DNA from 3 places in the Paenibacillus sp. V4I9 genome. Region 2 is predicted to be linked to each of the others. Evidence: riboswitches for the same ligand, from Rfam matches in the RefSeq annotation. Region 2 holds a riboswitch; each other region holds the start of a gene.
The links. A riboswitch is a leader RNA that binds a small molecule or an ion and turns the genes downstream of it on or off. The one in region 2 is predicted to bind cyclic di-AMP.

Region 1 (10,178 bases), 890 kb from region 2:
CCCGCTCAATCGTTATATCAATACGCAATTGCTTCGCTACATCATCGTAGTGATGACTAATTTTCGTAATTAACCAAAGCAGCAGCGGGGTTATAATAATAACAATCCATGCACCTTCGGTAAATTTAGTTATAGAAAATATAAGTAAAACAGCTAGAGAAACGATCCCGCCTAAACCATTGATGAGCAGCTTTCCGATCCAACCTTTCACTCGCTCTCTCAACCATTTACGAACCAAGCCGCCTTGCGCAAGTGTAAAAGATAAAAACACGCCTATCGCATATAGAGGAATGAGTGCATCGGTCTTACCTTTGAAACCAATCAGAAGAATACTGGCAAGCACACCAAGTGTGATAATACCATAATGAAACGAAAGACGGTCTCCTCGGAATGAGAACATACGCGGGAAGTTTTTATCCTGTGCCATAATGGATGCTAAGATTGGAAACCCGTTGAAGCTAGTATTAGCAGCCAAAACCAGAATGAGCATGGTACCAATTTGAGTTGCGTAGTACATCGCCCCACGACCAAAAGCCTGCTCTGTCACCATCGATAATACGGATGTATGGCCATTAGGATCAGGTACAATACCATAACCCAAAGCTAACACCGTTACGCCTCCAAACACGATAGCCAAAAGTGTCCCTAAGGATACTAACGTGCGCTTCGCGTTCTGCACGGACGGTGAGCGGAAATGCGGCACGGCATCGGAGATGGCCTCGATTCCTGTCACGGCTGAACACCCGGAGGAAAATGCTTTTAAAAGGACGAATAACGTTAATGAGCTCGTCATTGAACTCGGAGCAAATGCAATGGGATGCGTATTAATGGATCCCGTCAGCATATCGTATATGCCTTTGCCCACTAGCAGCAAAATACAAAGAATAAAAAAGTACGTTGGAATAGCGAAAATCGTACCTGATTCCGAAGTTCCTCGCAAATTAAGCCAAACCATGATCCACACAAGAACTAAAGTAATCGGAACAATATATGGCACCGCCGAGGGAAAAGCTGAAGTAATCGCCTGCACACCGGCAGAGATCGAAACGGCAACGGTGAGTGTGTAGTCAATAAGCAGCGAAACCCCAGTCAGCCTCCCCCACACCATACCTAGGTTTTCTTTGGAAACCATATAGGCTCCGCCACCTTGCGGATAGGCCTCTATCACTTGTCTATAGCTCAAAACTAGCAGCATAATGAGAGCGATAATGGATATCGCAATGGGCAAAGAGAACGCAAAAGCGGCAATCCCAACAGTCGCGAGTTCTAAAAGAATCTGCTCAGTCCCGTAGGCAACTGACGATAAGGCATCCGAGGATAGGATCGGCAGTCCTTTCCAAACCTGCATTTTTTCAGATTCAATTTCGCTGGATTTAAGCGGTTTGCCAAACATAATTTTTTTCAATGAGTCGCTTGTCATTCGTGCTAGTTCCCCCAATTAAACCTAATATCTGACATAAACTTGCGTTTTAGGACGCAAAAAAACACAAGGATAGACCTTGTGTTTATACACATGTTCTCCTTCCCACGGTCGCTTACGAGGTTAGCTGTCGGGTTCGGGCCGCGAGAATCTGCCCTAAATGGTGCCATACACTTAAGCACCTTTACTCACCCCATGAAACTTGTGGTTCCCCCGCTTTTCTAATAAGAAAATTAAGCGAAATATTCAACTATAACGTACGAGTTGAATACTACTCTCTTCTTGCAGCATAGTAAAGGATTGAAAAAACTTAAAAATATAACTCCAACCACCACATTCACTCAATAATTCGCTTACAATCATACGATTCATTGATTTACTACCATTCTCTTACTACATCGTGGTTTTTTAAACATTTGTTAATGCATTGAGTTATTATTGGAGCAAAGTGAAAGAAAATATTGGATTATAATGATAATTCCCGACGAAATGTTGAAACATTCGTTTACACATCTGTGTAAAGTTGTACTTTGTACATAACCTTGTTTTTCAGGAAAAGGAAACGGACTATTCGATATTTGGAAATAATCAACAGGAACGGCAAGAAAGCAAAAAATGATGATAACGACAGCATAAACAGCTAGAAGCTTCTTACGGCGAGAGGTAATTTCCAAATTTACATCTTCTTTCATTTTGGATTTTCAAAGCTCTTCAACGACAATACCTTGGGCAAATTGGTCACTAAGTAATAAATCCACTAACTTCTCGGCAATAGTCGCAGGTGAGGCGAGCATCCCTTTATCCTTTACCCTATTAAATAGTTCAGAGGCGGCAAAAACATTTTTATTGGCACTTCGTGCTTCTTCCTGTAAGGAAGTGTCAATCATCCCCGGCCAAACAGATAGTACTTTAACTGCAAAGGCACCATCTCCTTGCTCTTTCCCAACACATTTTGAGAAGACATCTAGGCCAGCTTTGGCTGCTGAATAAACACTCATACCAGAAAGATGATTTTTCGAGGACATGGAGGAAACATTTAATACACGTTTTGGAATCCGAAGGTGTTGGGAAAACCGTATGAACAAGGAGGTTAAAAGGATTGGGGCCAGCAAATTAACATGGACATTCGTAGTCAACTCTTCAGTACTTCCATGCTCAATACTGGATAACGGGGTTACAACTGCAGCATTATTGATTAGGTATATGGCTTCGGCTTTACTTTCATCGATTTTATTACATACATCCCTCATCAGACTATCCACTTGATCGATATCATTTAGATCAAATTCAAAGTAATCAATCTGCTCACTCTCAGCCATCAAACCCACATTCCTATTTCTGGAAATACACAGCAAATGATGTTCAGTGGATAGAAGTCTACGAGCAAGTGCTTCACCTAAACCTCTAGATGTCCCAGTAATAATAAAGTACTTCATTCAAATACCTCCCCAAAAATTAGTACCTGGTACTAACTCGCCTGAGTATAATCCATAATTTGGAAAACGTCAATGTAAATCAAGCTACCACTCCACAGCCCCTTTTTTTCAGTCATGGTACAAGGAATAAATTTCCGTTTTCCAAGGAAACCTACTCTCAGGTGATATAACATGAATCTGCCAGAAACAACGGATATGGCCAGACTGAAACTTCAATTCGAATCAAATAGCGATTTTGTGATGGAACAAAAGCAACTTTTGGATCAGGAAGTTGTATTTTGTTATTTTCGCCCATTTGTTAATTTGGCACATACGAACCAATTATTATCTTGGATGGAGTCCAGTCCGATCAATGATTGGCTTCAACAAATAAGCCTATTGAATGGCCAATTAAACACTACTTACGACATGCAGATGAGCAGCTTATTGGAAGGGAATTTAGTTATTTATTTACTCGAGAACCCTATAAGAAATTTTGTTATCAAGCCCGTGCCATCAACGATTAAGAGAACGATAAATGTTCCACAAAATGAGAATGTGATTGAGTCTTCCTTTGGAGCATTTAATGAGGATTTGGATACCAATATGGCGTTGATCCGCGAAGAGCTACGATCCCCACTACTAACTATGAATTCTTTGATGATGGGGACAAAACAACCCAAAAGAACCACCTTAGCTTATTTATCCGACTCTGTTAACCATAAGCTGCTTTCATCCTTAATGAAGAAGCTGGAGGCAAATAAAGTCAAGGAATTTAGCCATTTGCAGGAAATCATCAAGGTATTGGGAGAAGGGAATTTCAGTCTTATTTCCCCATGTCTAACTTCTGAGCGACCGGCAGAAGCGGCAGACCATCTGAAAAATGGCCGTGTTATCCTGTTTATCGAAGGGCTTCCGTACGCTTTCGTTATGCCTGTTATCATTACAGATCTCTGGTGCGTTAACTCCGATCGTAACTTCCCTAAGATTACAATGATTACCATTCGAATGCTTCGAATAATGGGCATGTTTATCGCTTTGGTCTTGCCTGCTCTATATGTATCTTTGGTCTCTGTGAATCCAGAGGTGCTCCGAATCCAGCTAGCATTGTCCGTTGCCCAGAGCCGTGAAGGGGTACCCTATTCGGCCTTATTGGAAGTTTTATTTATGTTAATTGTTCTGGAAATGCTGATTGAAGCCAGTATTCGTCTTCCCAAAAGTATAGGTCCCTCCATAACGACAGTGGGTGGTATTATTCTCGGGCAAGCTGTTGTAAGCGCCAAATTGGTAAGTAATCTATTCATTATTGTTTTGGCAGCTTCCGCTTTAGCGAATTTTACATTGAACGGGGTACAAAATGCCCTGTTTATTCGAATATCCAAATATGTTTTGCTTGTCTTTAGTGCTATTTTTGGTGTTCTTGGTACGATTGGCGGAATCATCTGGCTGTCCATCTATATGGCCTCTATCACGACATTTGAGGTCGCCTACGTCAATGTAAATGTAAAGGAAGGTCCCCAAGATGGTTAATAAAATATCAGTCTATCTAACCTTCATCACTGTACATTTCGGGCTGATATTTTTCATTTATCCTGAGAAAATATTTGAATCGACAAGCAAAGGCCATTGGGAAGCTATACTGATTGGCTGCCTTTTGGAAGGAACTATGATGTGGATCTATTTAAGAGGCCTGTCATCTTTCCCTAACATGACGATCGTTGAGATTCTGTAAACAAGTATTAGGCCCCTGGCTGTCAAGAATCCTTCTAATTCCAATCATGTTATATTTTCTTGCGACTCTAGCATTAGTTTCCAGGGTATATTCGGAAATGATGACCATCGTATTTTTACCAAAAACGCCGATATGGGCCTTACTCTGTTTTATCTTCTTGAGCTTGTTTGCTGCCTGGTATGGCATCAAGACTGTGCTCAGAACAAGTGTCATTATCTCCGTTTTATTCATACCTTGGATTTTTGCAGCACTCATCAGCTCCATGTCAAATTTCGATATACGTAATGCATCCCCAATTTGGAACACTAACTTTGATTTTTTCAAGCATCCTGCTTATTATTCCAGTTTTTTTGCCTTTTCTGGGTTTTTATTTTTGGGTATGATTCACCCTTATTTTCGAAATGTCGCGCGCAGCCGCAAGGTATTCATCCTTTTGATGGCTGGCTTGTTTCCTTTATATTTGGCATCCGTGTATATCCCCCTTCTCATTTTCGGGCAAGAGACTGTCATTCAATTCCAATTTCCTCTTCACACAGGGATGGATACGATCGATATGAGTTGGTCCATATTCGAGAGAATGACGCTGTTTTACACGACTTCTATGATTGCTTTTCTAATTGTTTATAGTTCGGTTTTAATATGGATCTTAGCTGAGATGTTTCGGAGCATCGTAGTTCCCTTATCCAATAGGTGGTTGAGTGTAATTATTACAATAATTGCCTACTTTCTTAGTTTTCTGATTCCAGATTGGTATGAAACCGAACACCTAATCTGGCTGGATACTGGTCTCCGAGCTTATAGTATCTTTGTCTTTCCAGTCGTAATTGGGATTATTGGCGCACTGCAAAGGAGGCGAGTTAACTAAGGATGACATACATATTTCGTTCAGTCTTAGTACTCCTAGCTATTTCCCTGTTATCAGGCTGTTGGGACAATAAGGATATTAATAAAAGGATATTGCCTGTAGAGATGGCTATTAGTCAAACAGACGCAAAAACGTATAAAGTGGGGCTTCGAGTGCCTCAACCTAGTTCCACTAATATGACGCCTCGAATCATAACGGGGGAAGCCTCCACGATTAGTGAAGCGTTGGATCGGATGCGTGGAAATGTAGAAAGCAGTATTGATTTACTGCACCTCAAACTTCTGATGATTGATGAAAAAACCGCTAAGTTTGGTATAAAAGAAGTGCTTGAATATGCCATTAGGTCTCATGACATTGCACCTAAAGCGCTGGTTTCTGTATATAGAGGTGATTTGATCGAAATGTTAAACAAAAAAGAGCAAGGCGGAGCGGAGGGGGGCACTGCGAGCTATGATTATTTCAACAAGTTGGCTGGCTGGACCCCCAATACTTCTATTGTGTATTTATGGGAAGCGTTTCGAGGGGGCTTTTCACATACGGAAGATTATGCTCTTCCTATCATTAAACCTGGAGAGCGTACGATGTTTAAGTTAGATGGTTCCGCCATCATGAGCCGGGGAGTCATGGTTGGAACGATTTCATCAGATGATACGCTAATATACAACATTATGAAAGGTAATTTCCAGGGGGCTAATGTAGAAGTAATGGAACATGCCAGTGTACTTCTTCTCGATGTGGATTTTAAACATCGTCATCATTGGGATGGCCATATACCGCAAGTGGATACGGATATGAAGGTCATTGGCATGCTTCTGGAGACGAAGGGTAACTCCAGTAAAGAACTGATTAGTGAAGAACTCAAAAGCTTGTTGAATAAGCGGGCTAAAGCCATGCTTGCCAAACTACAGGAAAATCAGTCTGATTTATTTGGTTATGGACAATATTTCCGTAATGATCTTTCTCATGCTCAATTAAAGGAATGGAGAAATACCTGGTATCCACGGCTGAAAGTGACATTAAATGTGAAAGTGAATATTAGAAATAGTGGGAATTTGAAATTTAATACGGTTGATTCGTGAACATAAGGGCAGCAATGACTGAAAAACACAGCTTCCAAGCTGCATTTTTTCAGTCTTCTTCCATTTCTATGAACGCTTCAAACCTAACTTTTCAACATCTTGCAGCCACTTTTCACGCTGCTTATCCGTTGAAGACTTAACGGGACTTATTTCTGTAATCTTGACGGGATTGACTCCACAAAATTGCAAGGTCCCACGTTTCATGACATGATGCCCTGCTTGTTTGTACACCCACCGATAGTACCAGGAAGGTGTGTCCATGGTTACTATGAGACGGGCAGACTTCCCACTCATTAATTTGTCCCAGAACATGGAATTGGGACGATTCCGATAGGCGAAGCCTGGTAGAAATACACGATCGATGAACCCCTTTAAGATCGCTGGGACCGTCCCCCACCATATCGGATATATGAACACCAGATGATCCGCCCAACGGATCGTCTCTTGAGCCGCAAGCAAATCCTCTTCTAACTCCAGCCGTTGATGGTAGCCATATTTCAAATTCGGTTCAAAAGATAAAGAGCCTATATGAATGCTGCGTACTTCCGAGCCGCTAGCGATTGCACCCTTCTTATAGGCCTCCGATAACGCTGTGCAATAGCTCTTGGCATAGGGATGTCCGTTAATAATGGCTATGTTTGGTTGCATGCTCCTGCCTCCTCGTGACTCTGTTTATTCATCTTTGATCACTGTGCGTGTTAAGATAAAGTAAGAATAAGCCATTTGGGGCTAGAAAAGTATGATGAAACATGCCAAAATCTTATTCTTATGTGCAGAAAGGAGGTCTCGGGAGTTGTCACCCAACTACACAGGGTTATCTGTATCCCTTGTTTATCCGATTATCAAAGCGATTGTGTTCAAGGGACATAACAAAGACGATTTTTTCAAAAGGCTACATATCGATGAGTCCATTCTTCATGACACCGAGGCTCGGTTGTCGGAAGAGGATTTCGAACGTATAACGGAATTAGCCGCTGCCATTACATCGGATGACATGTTCGGGTTACATCAGGGTCAGAACATAGAGCTTTCTGATTTGGGGATTCTAGGATATGTGATGCTTCACTCAAAAACCATCGGCCAAGGCTTAGCTGCTTTTCAAAAATATAATATGATCGTATGTGACGGATACAACATCAATTGGCAAATAGAAGAGAATGACGTTATCATCGGGTTGTCCTACACTCGTCCTCACAAGCAACCGGCCCGACATTGCATAGAGGATATGGCTAGTTCTTTGTATCATTTGATGATAAGGCTAAGCTGCAGAAACATTTCTTTAAAAGAAGTGCATTTCACTCATGCTCTCTCCACGAAGATTGACGCGTATACATCGGTATTAGGAATCACGCCGCAGTTTGGTAAGGATTCGAATGCAATTCGTATAAGCAAGGACATTCTGGAATACCCCATTTTATTAGCGGACTCCAAGCTATTGGGGACTTTCGAGGCTATCGCGGAGGAAACCAGACACAGACTCATGCAAGGTCGAATATTTTCTGACCAATTATACAATTGGATCATCAAGGACATGCCGATGCCTTTTCCAAGTTTAAAAGAGACAGCAATGGCTTTTAAAATGAGTGTTAGAAGCATTCAGGCAAGGTTAAAGCAGGAAAATACAACCTATCAAGATATCATGAATCGGGCTCGAAGAGAGCTTGCTGTTGGTTATTTGGCTAAACCGGAATATAAAATAGGAGAGGTCGCTTACCTTCTTCACTTTTCAGAGCCAAGTGCCTTTCAAAGTGCCTTTAAGAAGTGGACAGGGGTAACACCAAGACAGTATCGGATGGATTTATTGAAACATCTCCAACTGTGATATCAACCAAAGCCGAGAAAGCCCGAAAGGGCTTTTTTTACGTTAAACTAATATTTAAAAACTACATCGCCAGACCGAGAACACTTTAAAGCTTGCGCCGGATGAGTGAAACACCTTGAAGATCTATGCTTAGAGAAGCGTTGAGGAATTTAATTAAAGATGAGGTGTAACCATGAAAAAGCAAGGAAACAACAAGACTTTAGTTCTACTCGGCCTGCTGCTAGGCCTGGTATTCTCAGAGTTGGATCAAACGGTCGTGTCGACGGCTCTGCCGACCATTATTCGTGATCTACATGGCATGACACTTTACGGCTGGGTAGCAGGGATTTACATGCTCTCGATTACGATGTTCATGCCGATCTTCGGCAAGCTTGCCGATATTTATGGCCGCAAGAAGATTTATTTAAGCTGTGTCGCGCTATTTATGGTCGGATCCATCATCAGTGGACTCGCTGATTCGATGACCACACTTCTAATCGGAAGAGGTATTCAAGGAATCGGAGCCGGTGGACTCATGCCTTTGGCCATGATTATCATTGGCGATACATTTCCGCTAGAGCAGCGAGCCAAGGTCCAGAGCCTTGTCGGTCCGTTATTGATTCTGCCACAGCTGATCGGACCTACGATTGGCGGGTATTTCGTAAGCTATGTGAGCTGGCATTGGATCTTTCTGATCAACATTCCTATAGGACTAATCGCTGCCTTTATCGTTTCCAAAGGCTTGCGTGAAGCGGTCCGCACCGAGAAAAAATCCATTGACTGGGCAGGGGCCTTTACACTCGTTCTTGCCATGCTCTCACTTCTTCTGGCTCCGGTCTTGATCGACATCAAAGGCTATACGTGGTCGTCCCCAGTTATTATCGGCTTATTGGTATTATTCGCAGCTCTTACCATACTCTTTATCCGAATCGAATCGAAAGCCAAGGAGCCGATCATTCCGCTTGTTCTCTTCAGAAATCGGTCAGTCGTAGTGTTGTCTTGTATCGTGTTCCTCACCATGCTTGGTGTCATGGGAGGCATGTCGGGATTCCCATTTTTTGCTCAGAATGTCATAGGTATGTCGCCCACCGCATCCGGTTACTTGTCGCTGGCCTTCATGGCAGGCGCCATTCCGGCGAGTATCCTTTGCGGTAATCTCATAACGAAGATCGCCTACAAGAATCTCTTCATTGTATCGTTTATCTTCCCGATCGTAAGCTATGTACTGCTATCACGCATACATGTTGACACAACAGTTATCTATATTATCGTAGCGTTCTTCATTTTGGGGCTTGGGATCGGCGTTCTATTCGGTTCAGACAATTTGATCGTGCAGGAGTCCGTAGCGAAAGAACACAGCGGAGTTGGAGTGGCAACGGTGCAGCTGTTCCAGGCCATTGGTACCACGCTAGGATTCAGTATCTTCGGCAGTTTGCTTTCCAGAAATATCGCCAGTGGTTTATCCGGATTATCGGACCAATTTCCAGAAGGAACTGCACAGACAATCCTTAATGGTGGTATCCCACAAGGGCTCTCAGCAGACCTACTACTGCGGATCAAAATGGTATTTGCAGAGGCGTTCCAACACATTTTTGCTATAGGCATCATTTTCGCCATTGTAGCTTTCATAGCTTGCTGGTTCATGAGAAAAGAAGTGCTGACGAACACGGAAGAAGCTGTGACTACAAAAGAAGCTCTGACTACAAGTGCATGACAAACATACACGGCTTATGACGTCCTTGGTCGAATTTGTTTGTATTGGTTGATGCAACGCATGGTACGCTCAAGACGTATATGTTGTAGCATTTGCTTATTCGTGTAATGTTTTATGTTGTACAAATTTACGCAAGCTAATCGGCGTTTTCC
Region 2 (10,178 bases):
TCCTTAGGCACCTTTGGTGAAAATTTCACACCTCCAGCAGCACCCGCAAGCGTATTCAGCTCACCAAGTCCCTCTTCTTCAAATACTTCCTTGATGATCGCTAAATCTTCACTAATGGAGGATTTAGCAGAGTTGTAACGCTCGGCAAAAGTCGTTAAAGGGATTAACGAATGGGGGCGAAATAACAAATATTGCGTCATTTCCACCAGCCTAGCGCTCCTTTTCAACTTTTTCATCGCACTACCCCCAAAAATCCGAATATTATAATGAAAATATACCATTTTTATACGTATTTATTCAAGCTTCTCATGAAAATTATATTAACATCAACTTAACATCAATCTAACACAGTTTATGAAAGTGGTGAGCCTTAGTCAAACCCCTATTCAATGAAAAAGAGCCCTTCGCGGGCCCTGCAACCGTCCTACTTCATCTACGTCAACATCCGCACTGCGTAAACATCCTTACAAAATCCACGCAGCCCGTTATAAATCCGGGGCACCTTCGCTTCCTTGGATACGAGACCGAATACCGTCGGCCCGCTTCCTGACATCAACACACCATCTGCACCAAGCCTCTGCATGCATTCTTTGAGATGTCTCACCTCGGGATAAAGGTCCAACGTCACTTCCTCAAGCACATTGCCGAGGCTTCCGCAAAGCTGATCGAATCGCTTCTCCCGAATCGCGTTTAGCACACCTTCAGTCGAAGGATGATGCTTAATCTCGCGCGCATTCAACTTCCCATAAATCTCCGATGTGGACACATTAATGGGCGGCTTCGCTAGTACGACCCAACACTGAGGCGGCGAAACGATCGGTTCCAGCTTCTCTCCACGTCCTCTAGCGACAGCCGTCCCTCCCGTTACACAGAAAGGTACATCCGAGCCAAGCTCCGCTCCAAGCACCTGCAGGTCTTCCATAGGGATGTTTAAGTTCCAAAGCCGATTTAAACCTCTAAGCGTCGCTGCCGCATCGCTGCTGCCCCCCGCTAGACCCGCTGCAACGGGGATCTGCTTGTCCAAATGGATGTATACGCCCTGTTTGACGTCGTATCGATCCTTAATAAGGCGTGCCGCCTGAAAGGCTAAGTTCTTTTCATCCAGCGGAATATACCCCGCCTGACTGGATATGATGATGGTGTCACGCGAGAGCTCCTGCATTTCGATCCGATCTGCTAGATCTACCATCGTCATGACCATCTCAACTTCATGGTAACCGTCTGATCTTTTATGTAAAACATCAAGGGATAAATTGATTTTAGCCGGTGCTTTTTCAAAAATCTTCATCAGATCACCTTCTTTTGCTCGTTTGCCGTTAAAATATTATAACAAAAGCGCAAAAAAAAAGCTAAAGCATTCGCTTTAGCTGTTGTAGGGACGCTGTTCCGCTTGCGTTGTCTGCTGCGATCCAGCAATTATTTGATTTAAAACCGCCGCATTAGGCTGTATTGGATTAGAAGATCTATAGGTATTTACATTGGTCGTATTCGGCATGTAGGCAGCAGGTGTATAGGAAGATTGCGTTTGCTGCGATCGGCTGTATACGTTCTGATTAAAGCTCGATTGAGGCTGCGAATAGGTTTGTTGGGAAGATACAGATTGATAGGTGGACTGATTATAATTCGACGGAGTGTAGCTAGATGGATTGGAAGTAGGTTGACTGTAGTTAGTTTGATTGAGGTTAGGCTGACTGTACGTTGATTGCGTCGTTGAATGCATCTGATTGATTGTAGAAGCCCCAGGGCTATACTGTTTCACCAGCTGTTCCTGGGCAATTTGGATCGCCCGCTTCACCATGTTCCCTGCATCCTTCGTTCGAATGCCCTCCCAGCCCTCACGCTGCACCACATCATAAAACCCTAGATCTTTGGCTAATTCATATTTAAAGCTTTCAGACATGATCCCTCTTCTGCGACTCATATTTGGAACCTCCTTAGAGTTTTGCTATAGTATGCCCAACCCGATAAGGTCCATTCAAATGCAAAAACAGACCCTCTGGGTCTGCTCATATAGGAATGCATTAAGCTAATGTTGGATGTAGGTGATACGAACCTGACCATCGTCATTACACACGGTAACTTCAACGGATTCGGTAAGGATATCGGCGTAGCTGTACGACACTCGTTTAAAGGCGTGGGATTCTTGATCTAATTTCACAATAAACACAGAAGGGTAGGTTTCTTCTAAAACACCAGAACGCTCGACAGTCTTACGACGGCCACCATTCGCTCTTAACATGATCTTCTGCCCAACGTGGGGCTCCAAACTGCGTTTGATCTCCAACAGCGCATTTTTTGCCATTGTCAACTACCACCTCTTTCCTAGTTAATTATAACCCATTCAGACAGGCATGTCAAACGCGGTCAAATATTATATCAGCACCACATTCCTGTTGTCAACGGCATTTTTGCTGAATTTTCGAAATCCCTCTCTTATAGGTTGTCTCCAAAGTTCGCAAATTATTCACACTTTTCCACTAAAAAAAGAACACTTACCTAGTCAGCCTCCTTCAAGGAGTCAAATGACAGGTAAGTGTTGCTACTGCATACCATATGTTTTGTCGGATCATGTTGTTTTTACATGTACCATAAGAATATTTAAACATGATCTTCCGATTGTTGAATCCCCGGAACCCCCATGCGATAGCTCCCTCTCGTCTCTACCCCACCCAACCCATCCAAACCTGTCACTGTCAAGTCAACGATATCAAGCATCGATATGGTATCCTTCACGGAAGTATACGACAGTTTAGCCGCGATACAAAGCGGATCTAAGGCGTGAATGAGGATACGAGCAGGAGAACTCGCAAAATTAGCACCAGCCCTAAGCAAGGCCTCAAAATGAGATTGACAAGCACCAGCCACGATAATCATGGAGTCCCGGTTTCGCTCATACTGCCTAGCGATCTGAACAGCATTTACGAAGTTTTGTGAATTCTTATAGCTGGCAAGGTTGCTTGGACCTCCACCTTTACGTTGTTTAAGTATTCCGTCATGACCGGTAACGACAACAATGTCCGGCTTAATTTGTGGAAGCAGCCTGTGAAGAGCATCCGCCATTTGTGCTTCAGGAATATAAAATCCCTCGGCAGGCACACGCAATTCCCCATAAATCTGCATACTTTTACGTAAGTAAGTAGGATCGCCATCTAAGTGCAGCACTTTGCCAGGCACTTCGAAGTAGGTTTTATTGGTATTTTGTTTATGGTTTATAGAGAGTTGGTTCTTCTCCTGCAGCTGCACCTGGGATACCGCCAGACGCCGGAGCGACTCCCGAAATTCGGGTGAGCTCGATCGCGGATGATCCATGACATCTGTCGGATTTGAAATGGTCAAATCAACTAACGGCGCATCTGCGAGCAGCCTATAATCTACACCACGCAGAATAGCCTTCAGCTGCTCTATGCGCTCAATCTTAAACATGACGTCGCCGCCATAGGATTTACGGGTAACAAAGTCTCCTTGCCTCATCGCACAAATCCCCTCCTAGGGGTATCCTATGGCGAAACTAGGCATTTGGTGCGGGTTATTTGCAGCCGTACGCGCGAAGAGCCGAAGACAAGCGCGCGAACTCTTCCATACTGAGCGTTTCGCCGCGACGCGAAGGCTCTATGTTAATGCCGAGCAGCAGCGCTTCCAGCTCAGGCTTGTTTTCTTTCGTGAAGAACCGCGCAGCTAGGTTATTGTAAAGGGTTTTGCGCCGCTGGACGAAGGACGCTTGGACGACGGCGAAGAAGAAGTCCACGTCCGCCACCTCAACCGGCGGAGTTTTGCGCACACGCAGCCGGATCACGGCGGAGTCGACGTTCGGCTGCGGCACGAAGACGGTGCGCGGCACGATCGTGACAAGCTCCGGCTCGCAGTGGAACTGCACGGCAATGCTGAGGCTGCCGTAATCTTTGGTGCCCGGGCGAGCCGCCATGCGGTCGGCCACTTCTTTTTGAATCATCACGACGATATTCTCCAAGGGAAGCTTCTCTTCGAGAAGCTTCATGATGATCGGCGTCGTGATGTAGTAAGGCAGGTTGGCGACGACACTGACGCCGTTCATGCCCTCGAAGTGCTGCCGGAACAATTCCGGCAGGTCGGTCTTCAAGATGTCCCCATGGACAACGGTAGCATGGGGATAGGGCTCTAGCGTCTCGTCCAGGATGGGCAGCAGACGCTGATCGATCTCGACGGCCAAGACGCGGCCAGCGAGCTTGGCCAGCTGCTGCGTGAGCGCCCCAATGCCGGGGCCGATCTCAAGCACAGCCTTGTTCGGTCCGAGCTCAGCGGCCATGACAATCTTGCTTAGGATATTTTGGTCAATCAGAAAGTTTTGACCCAAGCTCTTTTTGAGCACCAGACCATTTCTTTTAATAATTTGTTTCGTTTTACTTGGTGTAGCCACGTCATCTGCTGTTACAATCACTTCATTGTTGGGTACATTCATGATATAGACCTCATTATCTATAGGTTCTGGATTTCACATTCTTCATTTTCATTCAAATGCTCATTAAAACTCTGCACCAAATCTCATTCAATTATTTTCTAAGTGGCATCTTTCTGAAGACCGGTATGCATAGTCACGTAAGCTCGTGAGAGCTTCCTGTATGAGTACATACTTTCAGTTGGATAATGTTGCAGGAAATGCAACAATTGCTGCTCAAATCCCGTCTCTACTACTAGAATGTTGCATATTGTACAACTCTTGGGACTAAATACAGACTTTTCTCCACAAATGGGTCAAAAATGTTGTACGAATTACAACTTCAACTTGCAAAATAGCCATTTGGAATAGGATTTGTTGTAGAAACTACAACAACGGCAACATCCATTTTAATTATCAGCTTCCAAATACTCCAAAGCAGCCTCAAATTCCTCACGCGAGATCTGAAACATCGCACAACGCTTATAAAACTGCTTGCCATTGCAATAACCAATTCCTAACGCTTTACCCACGATCAGCCGGCGAGACGCCGCCTCAGCATGAACAATCAACCCTGCGGCCATGAGATCCTCCATGGTCAGCTGTGAGACAGCACCATCATATTCTGTCCGAAGACTCTGAAGAGCTTGACGGATCGTCTCAGGCGTCGCATTCTCAACGCCGATATCACCCTTGTACTCGGCCTGCTCCTGCGTAATGAAAGCATGCTTGCAGCCAGGCACCCTGGCTGCTACAATCTTCCGAATCCGTTCACCTGCGTGATCCGGATCCGTGAATATAATAACGCCTCTGCGCTGCTGTGCAAGTGCAATACGCTTTAGTACGGCTTGTCCGATCGCAGAGCCGCCTGTTTCAATCGTATCCGCCTCTACCGCTCGGCGAATAGCAGCTGTATCGTCTTTGCCTTCGACGACAATCACTTCTTTTATCATAAGCGGTTCCCTTCCCGGTACCAAGGATAAACGACTCCGTCGTCCTTCAGAGACGAGCGCGTTTGTCAAGGTTGATGCGGAGCTAAAGTATAGAACTTATACATTCTTATTCAACGCAGAAAAAGAAGAGGGGTCCCCTCTTCTTTCGCCCAGGTTGTTACCTGGCAACGTATATATGACATTCTTCCCGCTGAAACAGACGTTTACACGTTAATTTTCAGACGGCTTTTTTGGTCCTACCACATACACGGTGTACCCTTGTTTCGTTCCGAATTTATTGGCATAACCATGATCTTCAAAGTAGACATCAATCATTTGACCTTTCACACCGCTGCCAATATCTTCGGCACGGCGGAAGCCAATGCCCTCAATGTAAACCCACCATCCGAGCGGAATTACTTTGGGATCAACCGCTATTGTCCTGCCTTCTGACACGGTAGTCCCTGTATAGGTTTTACCAAAGCCAGGAGATCCTTCGGATTTACCTGTAGATGCCACGTCCGCCGAATAAGCAGTCAACTTCACATTCTTCAGGATTTGTTTATACCCAAACGTTACACCATTCTTCGAAACCTCATCCACACTAGGCGATGAAGACGAGAGAACAACAACAGGATTTTTCGTGCCCACAGACACGACTTTATTAATACTTTCCGTTTGTACTTCTTCACCCACAACTGCTTCCGCGACTAAAACACCATCTTCGAAAGTCTTTTCTTTCTTCTTCAAGAGTACGCCCTCTTTACCTTCTTGGACGACTTGCTCTTTGCCTTTGAGCAGCGATGCGTCGCTCTTCTTTTCCGTATCGAACGCAATCGGCTCAGTTACTTCCTCCGTCTCTTTTTTCACACGGACGATTTTGATTTCATCGCCCGAGCTCAGAGCGGCTGTCGGTTCGGGAGTTAATCGATCGTTCTCCCCAAGTGCAATATGTAAACGTTGCAATGCACTTTCTACCGTTCTTGCAGTTGTGTAAACAGTGGTGGTCTTTCCATCAGCAGTCAATTGAATCGGTGAGGCATGTTCGATGACAATTTTGTCTCCACCCTTGATTGTTGTCGTTGGCGCAGCAGAAATTTCATCGTGTTCACCAATCTTTATGGCTTGTTCATCCAGTAGGCGTTGCAGGACCCATTGCTTCGTATGCACAACGGTTTCTTGTCCATTCACAACCACGGATACGCTCTTGGTAGCCGTACCGTACAACAACACCAAAAACATGAAAGTCATTGCGATTGAAATTATGGCTAAGCTTAAAATCAAACGCAAGTTTTCATGCTTCCATCGCAATGCGAAGGACATGCTGGATGATCGTTTTACATGGGTCTCGCTAATAGAGATACTGCCCACTTCTTCGGTCCTCCTTCAAAGCCTCGCCGCCAGGTTACAGCATGATTAGATTTGACGCGACTAAGGTTTTTTAGTTTAACTTAACGTGTTCGCCATCAGCAGTACGGTGCTAAACCGCTGCCTTCTGGTCGTCCCACACCAGTTTGCCTATTCAACATTCATATGAATTCCGGGCAATTTTTAGTCGTCCGAAATGTGTATAGCCCTTTATGAAGACAAAAAGCCAGCAAGAAGAGGACTCTTCTCGCTGGCTTAGTTTGTATAGTAAAATACACAAATAGCACGCACGACAATCGTTACCTCTCTTACGCTTACGAGGTTAGCTGACGGATTCGGACGTGAGAGTCGCCCTACTAAGAGCATACGAAGTATACTCAAAGATTCACCCCTGTTACTCACTCTGTTCACTCAAGAAGCATGCTTCTTCAGTTTACAGTGGTTCCCCCGTTCCCATAAATGGAACTCAGCGAATGGAAAAATGGCAAATTGGTTATTAAGTTATTATGAAAAGTATATTACGCTGTTAATCTTAACCTGTAAAGGGATTAACACCTACTAAAAAGGGCTAAATCGACTAAAATTTGCTTAAATGAACAACTAAACAGCTATTTTTCTACTTATATCTCACTATCACGTACGTATACACACTCTTTTCAACTTTCCACCCCTAAACTAGGCTTAAATTACAAATTTGTTTATAATGATCGTATAGGAAAGCGATTCATAAATACCAATAATTTGCTAATCAGGGAGGCAATGAGATGGGCTCCATTCTACAAGTTGACTCTTTATACGGGGGGTATTTACCAAATAAACCCGTTCTTCATGACCTAACCTTTTCTATCCGTCAAGGTGAAATGATGGGTCTGATCGGACTTAATGGTGCGGGTAAAAGTACGACGATCAAAAACATTCTCGGACTACTTCAACCGCAAAAAGGATCGATTCGAATCAACGGACTAACTTTAGCTGAGAATTCTTTGTCCTATCGCGCAACCTACGCTTATGTACCCGAAAGTCCTGAGCTCTACGAGGAGCTCACGATCCGCGAACACCTTGAATTAACCGCAATGGCCTACGGCTTGTCGAAAGACGACTATTCGGCTCGATCTAGCTCCCTTTTGGAGCAGTTTCAAATGAAGGACAAGCTGAACAGCTTTGCCAGCCATTTATCCAAAGGAATGAAACAGAAAGTCATGATTATGAACGCATTTCTAATCGAACCCTCGTTATATATTATCGATGAACCCTTTCTCGGCCTCGACCCTTTAGCGATCCGTTCCTTACTAGAACTAATGGTCAAAATGAAACATAAAGGAGCATCATTCCTCATCTCATCGCATATTTTGTCTACAATTGAAAAATATTGCGATAACTACGTTGTCCTTCATCGAGGTCGTATGGTTGCTCAGGGTGATTTAGTCGAATTACGCGGGCAAACTGAACTCCCGGGAGCGTCACTAGACGACATTTTCTATAAGCTCGTACAAGGGGATTCGTTATGAGTAAAATGGACATCAACACCCGTACCTTATGGCAGCAAAGATTCGAACATTATATGAAGGAATCCATGGGCTATTGGCAATACGCAGCGCGTAGTAATTTTATCGGTCTCGTGTTGTTTCTTGTCATCATTTCTTCCTATTATTATGCAAAAATACTACAGCGTCTTCCGACAGATTATCCCTATCTGTGGATCGTGCTTTTGCTGCTCGTTCCGCTTCTATCTTCAAGCCCCATTCGTACATTGGTAAGGAAAGCAGATCGTATGTTTTTGTTACGGATCGAACATCAAATGGGCGCATATTTCCGAAGTGGATTCATGTACAGTTTGACACTGCAAGCTTTTTGGACATTTATCGCCTGGGTTATTTTATGGCCGCTTTATCATCACTGTCTTGGCGCTTCAGAGCAGCATTTCTTACTGATGCTCGCACTACTTCTTCTATTAAAGATAGCTAATTTATTAGCTAGTTGGCAGGAAAGTCGTTTTACTCATGAGCGTACCAGATTAGCTTCGATTAGCTTTCGCTGGATTGCAACAATCGCTCTCATTTCACTGCAATTTCTAACCAGCATTTTATGGGCAAGCAGCGCTGCTCTTCTGCTCATTTTCGTATGGTTAGCAGCCGCTCATTTCGCATCTAAATACGTCATCGGATGGGACTACTTGATCGCCAAGGAAAATCAGCAGCAAGCTCGACTTCATGCTTTTTTCAGCTGGTTCGTCGATGTGCCTCAGATGGGAACGCGAATAGCCCGCCGAAGTTGGATCAGCGGGCTTACACGGTTCATACCTTTTAGACAAGATGCTGCCTATTTGTACCTATATATGAAGACATTGTTGCGTACAGAGCTGTTCGCGATCGTACTGCGTCTCACCGTATTAGGGGTACTAGCTATATCCGTTTCAAGCAGCGGTACTGCAAGGAGCTTAATCTTCATGATTTCTCTTCTGATTTCTCTTGTTCAGTTATCGTCTCTCGAGCGCGCCCATCGCTATACATTCTGGTTGGAGATGTACCCGCTCAATCAAAATTCGAAAGCCGGTTCATTGGCCTTTATCATTTGGTCAGTCTTGCTGCTAGAGCTATGTATCCTGACGATTCCTCTTATGATTCGGTCTTCACAAATCTATCTACTCGTTCCACTCATCAGTCTCATCTTCATCTCTTTCAGCTGCGGTATAGTGCTTCGCCGCAAGTTCGAGAAAAACGCTTTACTTGAGACCTAGCAATCGAATGGCATTGTTTGTTGTTATTTCCGCAATTTCTTCCAAAGTCATACCTCGAATTTCCGCGGCTGTCTCAGCTACCAAGCGAACATAGCCGGTTTCGTTACGCTTGCCGCGGAAAGGATGCGGGGTCAGATAGGGAGCATCGGTCTCAATTAATAAACGATCTAACGGAACTTGCGCCAGCACTTCCTTCGGTTGCTTAGCATTCTTAAACGTAATTGGACCTCCAAAAGAAATATGAAAATTCATATCCAGACACTGCTTCGCCGTCTCCCAGCTTCCTGAGAAGCAGTGCATCATTCCCCCCACTTCCGCGGCCTTCTCTTCTTTTAAAATGTGTAAAATATCTTGATGGGCATCTCGATTATGTATGACAATGGGCATCCCCAATTTACGCGCTAAACGAATTTGCTCCCGAAATACCCGCTGCTGTACATCCTTCGGCGACTTATCCCAGTAGTAATCTAGTCCAATTTCTCCGATGGCGACAACTTTTTCGTGCTTGCACAACTCTTCAATCCATTCTAAGTCCCCTGGCATCATATCAATAGCATCAACAGGATGCCACCCTACCGTAGAATAGATGAAATCATACCTCTCAGCGAGGGCAATTGAACTGGGTATGGTCTCCCGGTTGAAGCCTACATTCACCATTCTTGTCACTCCAGCGTCCAGCGCTCGCTCTATCACTTCATCTTGATCTTCATTAAATTGTTCCGCGTTTAAA
Region 3 (10,178 bases), 4.1 Mb from region 2:
TTTCCCTTACTCGAATATTGATCTAAAGCCATATGCCTATGATCCGAAGAAATCAGAGCAGCTGCTAGATGAAGCAGGATGGAAACTTCCTTCAGGTAAGTCAGTACGAGAGAAGGATGGCAAACCACTATTGCTTGACCTTGTGTATGTAAGTACCGATGCGATCCAAAAGCCGATGGCTGAAATCATTCAAGCTGAATTGGCAAAGATTGGTGTTCAAGTGCAGGTCAAGGGCGAAGAACTGATGGTAGGCAATGGAAGATTGAAGTCGGGTGATTACCACTTGAACTTCTGGAGCACCTACGGGGTACCTAATGATCCGCATAATTTTGTTACAACGAGTACACAAGCGAAAACAGGCATACACGAAGCGCTTCTTGGATTGTCGACGAAACCGCAAATCGATGCCCAGAGCAAGGAAGTGTTGGCAAGTACCGATGAGAAAAAGCGAGTAGAGCTATACCGCTCTATTTTGACTCAGATTCACGAGGGAGCCGTGTTCTATCCAACTGCTTACGAATCCATGATAACTGTTTATCATAAAAACTTAACAGGCCTTAAATTCAACGCGACCAAATATGATTTCCCTTTTGGTACGTTGGATATTACAACTAAATGAGTAGTTCAGTACTAAGATATGTGCTAAGACGTCTGGCGGGATTGCCTGTTCAGCTGTTCTGTATTTCACTGCTTGCCTTCATCCTGGTCCGGCTCGTTCCGGTTGAACCAGCCGAGGTGATACTTCGAATGTCAAATTTGACACCTACCGAAGAAGCAGTCGCCTCCATGCGCAATGAACTAGGAATGGACCGTTCTCTTCCGGTGCAATTTGCCAATTGGTTATGGAAGGCTTCTCAATTTGATTTTGGAAATTCGTTTGTCAGCAAAACACCGGTTTGGAGTGATGTTATTGGTAAATTCCCAGCCACGCTTAGGCTTGCAGTGACAGTCATTGGACTGTCACTGCTCATTAGTATTGCGCTCGGAGCTTTTTCCGCATTGTACAAAGGAGGATGGTTCGATCAGCTCTGCAGACTTCAGTCTTTTATTGGGATATCCATACCTCGCTACTGGTTAGGATTTTTGCTTGTTTATTGGTTTGCTCTGAAATTAGACTGGCTGCCAACACAGGGGAACCATAGCTGGAAGCATCTCATTTTACCTACACTCACACTTGCTTTTTCGCAGGTTGCTTTCCTCTCCCGTCTGCTTCGCGCCAGTATGCTTGAAAACATGAAAGAGTCATACGTACAATACGCACGAATAAGGGGAATACGTGAGTCAGTCATTTTATTTCGTCATATTCTTCCCAATTCGCTGCTTCCCATTATCACAGCGACTGGAGTCATGTTTGGCCATTTGCTGGGCGGAACGGTCATTGTTGAGCAAATTTTTAGTTTGCCGGGGCTTGGTCGGTTTCTGATAGAGTCCATCTTGAACCGGGATTATCCGGTCATTCAATGTTATGTGCTGCTGATGGCCGTTGTGATTGTTACGATTAATCTTATTGTTGATATCTTGTACAGGATCCTGGATCCACGTTTGAACATTAAGGAAGGAGTGTAGACAATGATTGGTGCGCTTCGAAACAACAGCTTTCTCCCAAGAATTCGATATAAGGGACTCCAAATTGGCTGCGGAGTCTTGTTAGCAGGAATTGCTTTAACAGGTATCGCCGCTCCGTGGCTCGCTCCGCACGATCCGAACCACGTAGAACTGCTGCATAAGTTTGCTTCGCCATCTCTCGAATATCCATTTGGAACGGATCATCTTGGTCGTTGTGTGCTGTCAAGACTTCTTATTGGGATCAGGATCTCGCTAGGTATTTCCATTGCTGTGATGGTATTTACCCTCTTGATCGGAATGGTAGTGGGAACCTTCTCAGCGCTCAAAGGTGGCTTGGTTGATGCGACATTCATGAGGCTGTGTGATTTGCTGCTTGCTTTTCCTACGCTCGTGCTTGCGTTTGCGCTGCTCGGCATTTTTGGAACGGGGGTTAAGAGTTTGATCATGGCTCTTGTTTTATCACAATGGGTGTATTACGCTCGCATGGTACGGGGGATGGTGCTCTCTATCCATACACGAAGTTTTATTCAGGCGGCAATCGTAAATGGAACACGTCGCTGGATGCTTTTATGGCGTCATATTCTTCCTAACATTTCTACACAGATTCTTGTATTGGCCGCGCTTGAAATCGGTACGGTTATCCTCGAAGTAACCGGATTTTCATTTCTCGGTTTAGGCGTTCAGGCTCCGACGCCGGAATGGGGGATGATGATGAACGAAGCGCGTCAGCAGCTTCGTCAACATCCCGAAATGATGTGGATCCCCGGTCTTGCTGTCATGTTCGTCGTGATCGTTTGCAATGTGCTTGGCGAGTCGCTTCGAGACTACTACGATCCTAAGGGAAGGTGAACGTATGGAAGCGAATCGATCTGTGTTAACAGTCCGTGATTTAACAATAGATCTCAGAAAACCGGAAGGCATTACACGTATAATCAACGGGGTAAGTCTGGAGTTGCAACCAGGATTAGTGCTAGGAATCGTCGGGGAGAGCGGTAGTGGCAAATCGATTACGTGTCTTGCTTGCATGGGTTTATTACCACCAAATGCGATGATAAGCAGAGGAAGTATCGCACTTCTTGGACGGGAGTTGACAATGCTCGCACAGGAAGAGTGGCGTTCACTGCGAAGATCACGTTTGTCCATGATCATGCAGAATCCGATGGCCGCGTTTAATCCCATACGCCGAATAAGCGACCACTTTGTCGAAACGTTAAGGGGGCAAGGGAAGATTAGTCGGGAGGAAGCCTGGGAGCTGGCAATAACCTCATTAGAGCAGTTGAATCTGCCTAGACCTGCACTACTGATGAATCAGTACCCCTTCCAATTGAGCGGAGGCATGCTTCAACGAGTCATGATTGCTATTGCGATGGCTGCTCGCCCTGGTGTTCTAATCGCAGACGAACCCACCACTGCTTTGGATACGGGGAGTCAACTGCTCGTATTGCGCGAACTCGGAGAGTTGTGCCGGAATGCCGGTACTGCTTTGATCATCGTGACACACGACTTAGACGTTATCGCAGAAATTGCCGATGATGTTGCGGTCATGTATCAAGGTGAGATTGTGGAAACAGCATCGGTCCATCAGTTATTTAACAATCCTGTACATCCATATGCCCATTTACTCGTAAATACTAGAATCTGTTAATTCGCAGTAATAACGTCAAAGATTGGGGAGGGGATCCGAATGAACTTGCTAGAGGTGTCTGGAGTATCAAAATCTTACCAGTCTGAACGCACCTTATGGGGGAAAACAACCCACTCAATGGTCCTGCACGATATTTCTTTCGATATGTTGGAAGGCGAATGTCTCGGTATCGTCGGGGAAAGCGGATCGGGCAAGAGCACGTTAGGCAAGCTTGTGCTCGGCTTGGTACGACCTGACAAAGGGCGAATCCTATTTCAAAAGAGGGATTGGCTGAATGAATCTGCTAGGGATGCCCATGCGCTTCGCCGGAATTTGCAGGCCGTGTTTCAGAACTGCTCGGATGCTTTGAATCCCCGGATGACAGCTCGTCAAATCATTGCCGAACCTTTGCTCAACTATGAGCGATATTCGGCTCGGAAGCTGGATCTCGTTTGCTTGGAATGGCTGGATGCAGTAGGTTTGGCTTCATCAGATGCGGACAAACTACCGCATCAGTTTAGCGGGGGGCAGCAGCAGCGATTATGCATTGCTCGTGCGTTGGCTCTGCACCCAAAGTTAATTGTGTTAGACGAAGCGGTTAGTAGTCTCGACAGGATCCTACAGGCACAAATTCTTGAGCTATTGCAACACTTCAAGATGAAGTATAGACTTTCCTACCTCTTTATTTCTCATGATATCAAGGCGACTCGCTACTTGTCTGATCGTGTAGCGGTCATGGATCGTGGGGAGATTGTTGATTGGGCAGATAGTCCAAACCACTTAGAGCAATTACAACATTCTGCTTCTAGAAAGCTGCTGGATTCACAGCTTCCTTCACATCCAGATCAGCGGACAAGACGAATAGAGGGGAAGAAATATCGAAAGGCAGGTAATCGTTAAGACGGGCAGGATCTATTTGAATATTGGACAGTTCGTTACTACTATTCTATTGATGTAGTTTGTGAACAAGGAGAATACGTTAACGTCCCTTCGGAATAAGATGATGCGTTATTTCTATGAGTAGATTAAATACTTTGATTTTCAGCAGAATCCGCTGTTATAACAAAACATCGCATTACATTCACCGAACAAAATCGACAGCTAATGGAACGGGAGCTACCCACGATAAAAGCTTGATCATATAGTTAGCCAAACTATTAGAAAATATGATTCGAAAAGAACACATGTTCTTTTTTTGTTGTGCGCCTCACAGTCGTACAATCTAAGTGGTTCAAATCCACTCGGTAACTTTACCCTTTAAAGTGCCGTAGCCGAAGTAGAGGTCCTACTCGAATATGAGTAGGATTGGCAGGGTGTCTCTCTTGATAGGGAATCCGAAGGGCCTGCAGGCAAAGTCCAGCCCGGAATGTGGTGAACCAGAGGTGGCGGCGATGCTGGGTGACCCGCCAACAAAACGGGGAAACCTATACGACTAAGTATATCTTGTAGGAAAACAAACAAAGGGATATGACCTACAGGACTCATCGACGTGAGTAGGGTCAGGATGGATGGAATAGAATGTACAGATAACTGAGGGAAGTCTCGTAGTTTCCTTGACGCAAACGTGGATAAGGTAGGGGAGGTATAACCTTAAAGGGAAAGCCGAATCGATGGGCTGCGAGATGGAGGATCGTTCCGTAGTAGTGAGTAAGTCCGAGCCGATGAAAGCAGGTAACAGTCTGGAGGAAAAAAACGCGAGTCGCATAACCTGCTCCCACTTCAAAAGAGGGAAGATAGAGGCAAAGGGAATGTGCTTCGTCAAAGACTCATGGATTTTAGCGAGCACATCGGCCGTCCCTCCGTTTCAATGTATAAGTTAAAAATGAGTGGGAAATAATAAGAAGTAAGCACTACCCTTAACCCAATTGCTATTTCGTAGGACCGATTCCATGGCTTACCCATGACGGAGGTTCCTATCGACATTTCTTAGCTTTTGTTAAGGAGGAGATGCTTATGTTAAAGTACAGAACAAAGGAAAAAACAGTAGAAATCTCAGCTCGCTTCGTTATTGCAATTGCTTCGGCAATTAGCACAATAGTCGGAGTACTAGCAGTATATCTATCGAATTAGTTCTGTGCCTGAATGGCCGTCCAATTGGGCGGCCTATTCTAATTCCCCACCCCTTAATTGCTGCTGCTGCTGCTCAACGATCCTCAGCATCCTTGGATTAGCCGCGATCTGAGCGGAAGCAATCTCATAGGCCTCAAGATCAGCCTTCCTGAACACTTCCATGAACAAATACAAGTTCTCTTGAATGAGATCAAACTCGAATGCCTTCGATCTCATAGAATCCATGAATTTGCTGTTCTCTCTGAGCTCACGGTTCAATGAGGTGATGTTCTGGATGTTTCGCCTGAGCTCAATAACAAACCCTTGCTTCCACTGCTCCAGATAATCAGCCTCGGCCCCATCTTTCTCATGCTTCTGTTGAATGGCTGCGAACCGCTGTTCAAACATCTCTGGCAGCTTATTAATGAATTCGAAGCGTTCCAATAAAACGGGTGTCGTTTGATACTGGAGCTCAATGATATCTAAATCAAAGTTTGTTATACGCTCGACCCGGGAATGCTCCTTAACGACTACATCCTTCTTCTTCACTAAGTCGATGGTCTTGATATACTCATTCACAGCCACATGGGAAATAGCCTGCTTTGCTTTCTTCGAACAAAGCTCAGCAATCTGTCTGGAAGACTTTCCGGCAGCGAGCCCTTCGGTGATCAACTTCTCTAGCCCGAACTTCTCAATCTTGCTCTGTCTACCCATCGAATCACCGCTTTCTGCTGTTAAGTTATGTTAAGATATAATTCTGTTTTTGTAAGGCAACTGTTAAGTAAACAACGAAAAAAACCTTACGTATGAAGGCTTTGTGTTGTTAAGTTATTTTTTTACACTGTAAAGCACAATGGACGACAAAAATGTGATGATTCTGCACACAACAAAAAAAGCCTAACTTAATAAGGTTTTTTTGTTAACTATTTCCTTTTAATATAGTAAAGATTTATTGGCGTAAAATAATGTTCATTTTTCCTCGAAAAAATCTACTAACATACTCAATGAATGGTTATCATCTATGTCTAACAATTTAACTGTCTCCTTATATCCATAAACAATTTCATCTATAAGAAGATTCTCAATTCTTACTTTTTCATCTGATGCCTTTTCCCATTTTTCATCTGATGCCTTTTCCCATTTTTCATCATGAATATTTGATTCTTCGAGGTGGATTAACATTTCATAACGAAACAATAAATTCAATAGTGTTTGCCTAGCTAGACCTCTATTAGTCTCGGTTAAAACTTGTATAAACTTTTTCCTATCAAGTATTCCTTGTTCTTCATTTTCCTGGTGATCTATCACCTTACTATTGAATAAGTCTACTGTTTGTTTTACTTTTCTATTGGTTGTTGTCAGTATTGGAGCATAAAGAAGAAGTTTCAACGGTTAGACGAATGGACTCGCATGAGGGTGCGTGCCTTTATGCGTCAAAAGAAATCTACGGTTTCTAACTGGCTGATTCCTAACAAAGTATTGGAATCGGCGGAAATGGTATTTCTAACAAACTTACTCACCACACGTTCCTATTTCAGGAGTGAAATAGGCGCAATCCGGCGACGGATGAAGAAAACTCACTCCTAAAGATGGGGAACTGACGAAGGAAAGCCGTGTGAGGGAAATCCGCATTCACGGTTTGACGGGGAGTCCGAGGGAGTAATCCCTCGTATTACCCTACTTTCAAATATCCTATCTTAAACATAAGCCAAGCAGGTCACAAGGGATTACGGTATATGGTCAAAGATCCGATGGCCGCGAAGAGCATGAGCGCAATATTCACAGTGTATTACAGTATAAGCCGTAGCTATTAATGGAAAATGGTGCTGATTTAACAATCTCTATTCCGATTATTGTAATAAATGACAGCTATTTGAAGCAAATTATTGAGAACGAGCACGGTGTAGGACAGACGATTGTCGAAGGTTTTGTGCGTACGACGAATTTGATTGTACCTACCCGACGGTTTGTTATTATCGGATATGGAATGTGCGGCCGAGTACTATTGCATTCGGCCTCCCAATTACGTAAATATCGAGCTAAAGTAGCCAGTTAAATGCTAAAGCAATTAAGCTATCGACTTTAAGGATGCAGTCTAACAATCGAGGTGTCTAAAGTATGAAGGAGCTTCTGTTGTCATTAGGAGCAGGTTTAATTATCGGTGTTTTATTCAAGGTGTTGAAGCTGCCTTTGCCCGCACCGCCTGTACTTTCGGGTATTCTTGGCATTGTAGGTATTTATGCAGGCGGCAAGATAATGGAGTTGTTTATAAAATAGGAAACAGGACTGAATGAAAAAGGAGGAGGAGCTTTGACGGGGTTCATCCTTCTTTTTCTATGTTAACGAAGATTTTGCATAAACTTTGGATAAAAGGAAGCGATTTATATGAACAAATCCAGACTTTGTTTAATAGGTGCGGGTTTTCATGCATCAACGAATATTTTCCCTTCAGCCATTGAAGCCGGAGCGGAAATAATTGGAATTGCTACACGAAGTTTGGATCGATCAAAAGCTGCTCTTTTGCGTTTCGGAAGCAATGGAAGACCTTATGACGTAACTGATTACGAATGGAACGCTTGGCGCTGTACGTTCATTTGAAGCCAGATTCGCAGTTGACTGTACGCCATTTTGCAAAAACGAAGAACAATTCATGAAACTGGCCGCCATTCATATCATCGAATTGATGCGACATTCGTTTGGCGAGGTTTCGCAAGAAACTGGGTTTAGCAATAACATAAATGAGTTGATTTCGCAAAGTATTTCAAGACGTGGTGCCATGGCAAACACTAGAAGAGAACGATACCGTCCTTACGCCATCAGCCTCAGCGATGTCAGGGTGTTATAGAATCTTTATTTACGCGGATTTGTCGACAAAATGAAACATTTTATGGCGCCAAAATAGATTAACTGGGCAGGCTAATTGAATAAGGTATTATTTACATACGAACAAATGTACTGTATATTTGTTCGTATGAGAAAACTGCATGTATATAAAACAAATAGGTATGGATTATTGAGAAATTAAAAGGAGTGTTAATCATTAACGGGATAGAACTTGTTATATTGAACTTGGAAGAAGTCCGACGTAGAAGTATAAAAGTGTGGAGCGTTATTCCTCTAACTATGCTGGATTGGAGGCCTGATGCACAAGCCTTAAGCATGAAAGAAATGATCCGACACGTATTGGATGGCGAGCATTATTATCATCTTGCATTACTTAATTGTGGAAGTTTGCCTTCTTATGATTCTCCTTATGACAATCGGGAATTTTCTTCGGTGGAGGATGAACTGATATTCGCACAAGTGTACAGAGAACAATTCTTGAATACCGTTAAATTGTTCACTCCTGAGGATTTGTCAAATATTAAAATTAATCGAAGTGACGTAGGGTATGTTCGAAGTTTAGGAGATATGTTAATGAGGATCGCATACCACGAATCCGTTCACACCGGGCAACTGCTAGATTATATGCGAACGGCTGGAATCGATCGGCCTCAAATTTGGGACTGAATGAGGTTGGTGGTGATGGGAATTCACTTGTTTTGGACAAGAAGAAACGACTAATGCCACTTACAAAATGCTCTTGGAAAATTTTGAGTCATGTTCTCTATGATTTCACATGTTACAATTTGTGAGATCCATGTGGATCAAATAACTCAGAAGGCCGAAGTTTCATGTGAAGCACGGGGGACCCATTATTTGGGGTGAAGCCGCGTCAGCGGCCGGGTGATTACTCTTTGATCCGAATCCGACAGCTAACCTCGCAGGCCGCAAAAAGGAGAGGTTTATTTTGAAACGTTACAAAAAGCTTGTGGTTACCGGCGCAATAGGATTGAGCGTCCTCGTAGGTTCGAGCGCATCAATGGCCGCATCAGCAACCCATTCAGTATCAGGCAATGATACCATGTGGTTAATATCCAAGAAGTATGGCATCAGCTTATCTTCGCTTATTAAGGCAAACCCTCAGGTTGCCAATCCTAACGTGATTTGGTCTGGTATGAGCCTCAACATTCCTGGCAGCACGAGCACAAATGCAGGTACCAAAACGCCAGTTACGAGTGCGCCATCCCAATCAACTTATGCTAGCCAAGTCGTTAACTTAGTTAACCAGGAACGATCTAAAGCAGGACTGCGTCCATTAACCAGCAATAGCGCACTTACCGCAATGGCTTTGGACAAAGCGAAGGATATGTACAACAATGGTTATTTCGATCATACTTCTCCGACCTATGGGTCTCCTTTTGATATGATGAGCAAATACGGCATTCGCTATTCCTATGCAGGTGAAAACATTGCAAAAGGTCAACAAACGCCTGAAGCTGTCATGAAAGCTTGGATGAACAGCACGGGTCATCGTCAAAACATTCTAAGCCCCAACTTCACCCAAATTGGTGTTGTCTTTTATAATGGTGAGTGGGTTCAGGAATTTATAAGTAACTAGCTTTTTTCTAAACATTCAAGGCACACGATATGTGTGTCTTTTTGCATGCCATTTTAGGCTCTTTGTTGACTTGTATGGGACACAAATAGATCGACCTGCCCCATTGTTACAGAGTCGATTAGATAATCTAAAACGCAAAAAGAGGGTCTAGGATAACTAGCCCTCTTTCTTTATATACATCGCTTATCGGCGATGTTCATCAAATTTCCAATCCATGGTAATATTTAAACAACCACAATTAAAAACTAGGAGCAGCCAAATGGAACAAATTTTTGAGTTTAAGAAAACCATGTGAGCTCAAATGATTCTTTCCAATAGCTGTTCCATCAGGATTGAAAGGTTGGTGTCATAAATGCAGTATTTCATAGGCATCGTTCCTCCCGACGAATATCTAGAACGAGTAGTTGCGTTTCAAAAACGTTGGTTGAGTAATGGTCTTCCGAATGTCGTTGAGCCTCACGTGACTGTTAAAGCACAAAGCGGGCTTACCCTAGATAT

Region 1: another riboswitch for cyclic di-AMP. It lies ahead of QFZ81_RS30935 (APC family permease); the one in region 2 lies ahead of QFZ81_RS35145 (resuscitation-promoting factor).
Region 3: another riboswitch for cyclic di-AMP. It lies ahead of QFZ81_RS16470 (CAP domain-containing protein); the one in region 2 lies ahead of QFZ81_RS35145 (resuscitation-promoting factor).

What each region holds. Positions count from the first base shown of each region.
Region 1 is NZ_JAUSZE010000001.1:6,740,946-6,751,123, forward strand. It holds gene QFZ81_RS30935 (APC family permease) at 1-1,420, opposite strand, end outside; cyclic di-AMP (ydaO/yuaA leader) riboswitch at 1,518-1,670, opposite strand; gene QFZ81_RS30940 ((S)-benzoin forming benzil reductase) at 2,122-2,856, opposite strand; gene QFZ81_RS30945 (spore germination protein) at 3,028-4,365, shown strand; gene QFZ81_RS30950 (hypothetical protein) at 4,358-4,567, shown strand; gene QFZ81_RS30955 (GerAB/ArcD/ProY family transporter) at 4,614-5,432, shown strand; gene QFZ81_RS30960 (Ger(x)C family spore germination protein) at 5,435-6,511, shown strand; gene QFZ81_RS30965 (NAD(P)H-dependent oxidoreductase) at 6,578-7,159, opposite strand; gene QFZ81_RS30970 (AraC family transcriptional regulator) at 7,305-8,333, shown strand; gene QFZ81_RS30975 (MDR family MFS transporter) at 8,506-10,026, shown strand.
Region 2 is NZ_JAUSZE010000001.1:7,632,796-7,642,973, reverse strand. It holds gene purR (pur operon repressor) at 1-236, opposite strand, end outside; gene ispE (4-(cytidine 5'-diphospho)-2-C-methyl-D-erythritol kinase) at 434-1,288, opposite strand; partial or broken gene QFZ81_RS35170 (small, acid-soluble spore protein, alpha/beta type) at 1,751-1,921, opposite strand; gene veg (biofilm formation stimulator Veg) at 2,027-2,302, opposite strand; gene yabG (sporulation peptidase YabG) at 2,599-3,471, opposite strand; gene rsmA (16S rRNA (adenine(1518)-N(6)/adenine(1519)-N(6))-dimethyltransferase RsmA) at 3,527-4,435, opposite strand; gene rnmV (ribonuclease M5) at 4,822-5,364, opposite strand; gene QFZ81_RS35145 (resuscitation-promoting factor) at 5,575-6,714, opposite strand; cyclic di-AMP (ydaO/yuaA leader) riboswitch at 7,008-7,193, opposite strand; gene QFZ81_RS35140 (ABC transporter ATP-binding protein) at 7,476-8,219, shown strand; gene QFZ81_RS35135 (ABC transporter permease) at 8,216-9,448, shown strand; gene QFZ81_RS35130 (TatD family hydrolase) at 9,434-10,178, opposite strand, start outside.
Region 3 is NZ_JAUSZE010000001.1:3,529,660-3,539,837, reverse strand. It holds gene nikA (nickel ABC transporter substrate-binding protein) at 1-619, shown strand, start outside; gene nikB (nickel ABC transporter permease) at 616-1,566, shown strand; gene QFZ81_RS16515 (ABC transporter permease) at 1,570-2,415, shown strand; gene QFZ81_RS16510 (ABC transporter ATP-binding protein) at 2,420-3,211, shown strand; gene QFZ81_RS16505 (ABC transporter ATP-binding protein) at 3,251-4,090, shown strand; gene QFZ81_RS16500 (hypothetical protein) at 5,294-5,953, opposite strand; gene QFZ81_RS16495 (hypothetical protein) at 6,209-6,628, opposite strand; gene QFZ81_RS16490 (hypothetical protein) at 7,053-7,295, shown strand; gene QFZ81_RS16485 (XapX domain-containing protein) at 7,358-7,516, shown strand; gene QFZ81_RS16480 (hypothetical protein) at 7,625-7,837, shown strand; gene QFZ81_RS16475 (DinB family protein) at 8,279-8,749, shown strand; cyclic di-AMP (ydaO/yuaA leader) riboswitch at 8,892-9,024, shown strand; gene QFZ81_RS16470 (CAP domain-containing protein) at 9,030-9,680, shown strand; gene QFZ81_RS16465 (2'-5' RNA ligase family protein) at 10,033-10,178, shown strand, end outside.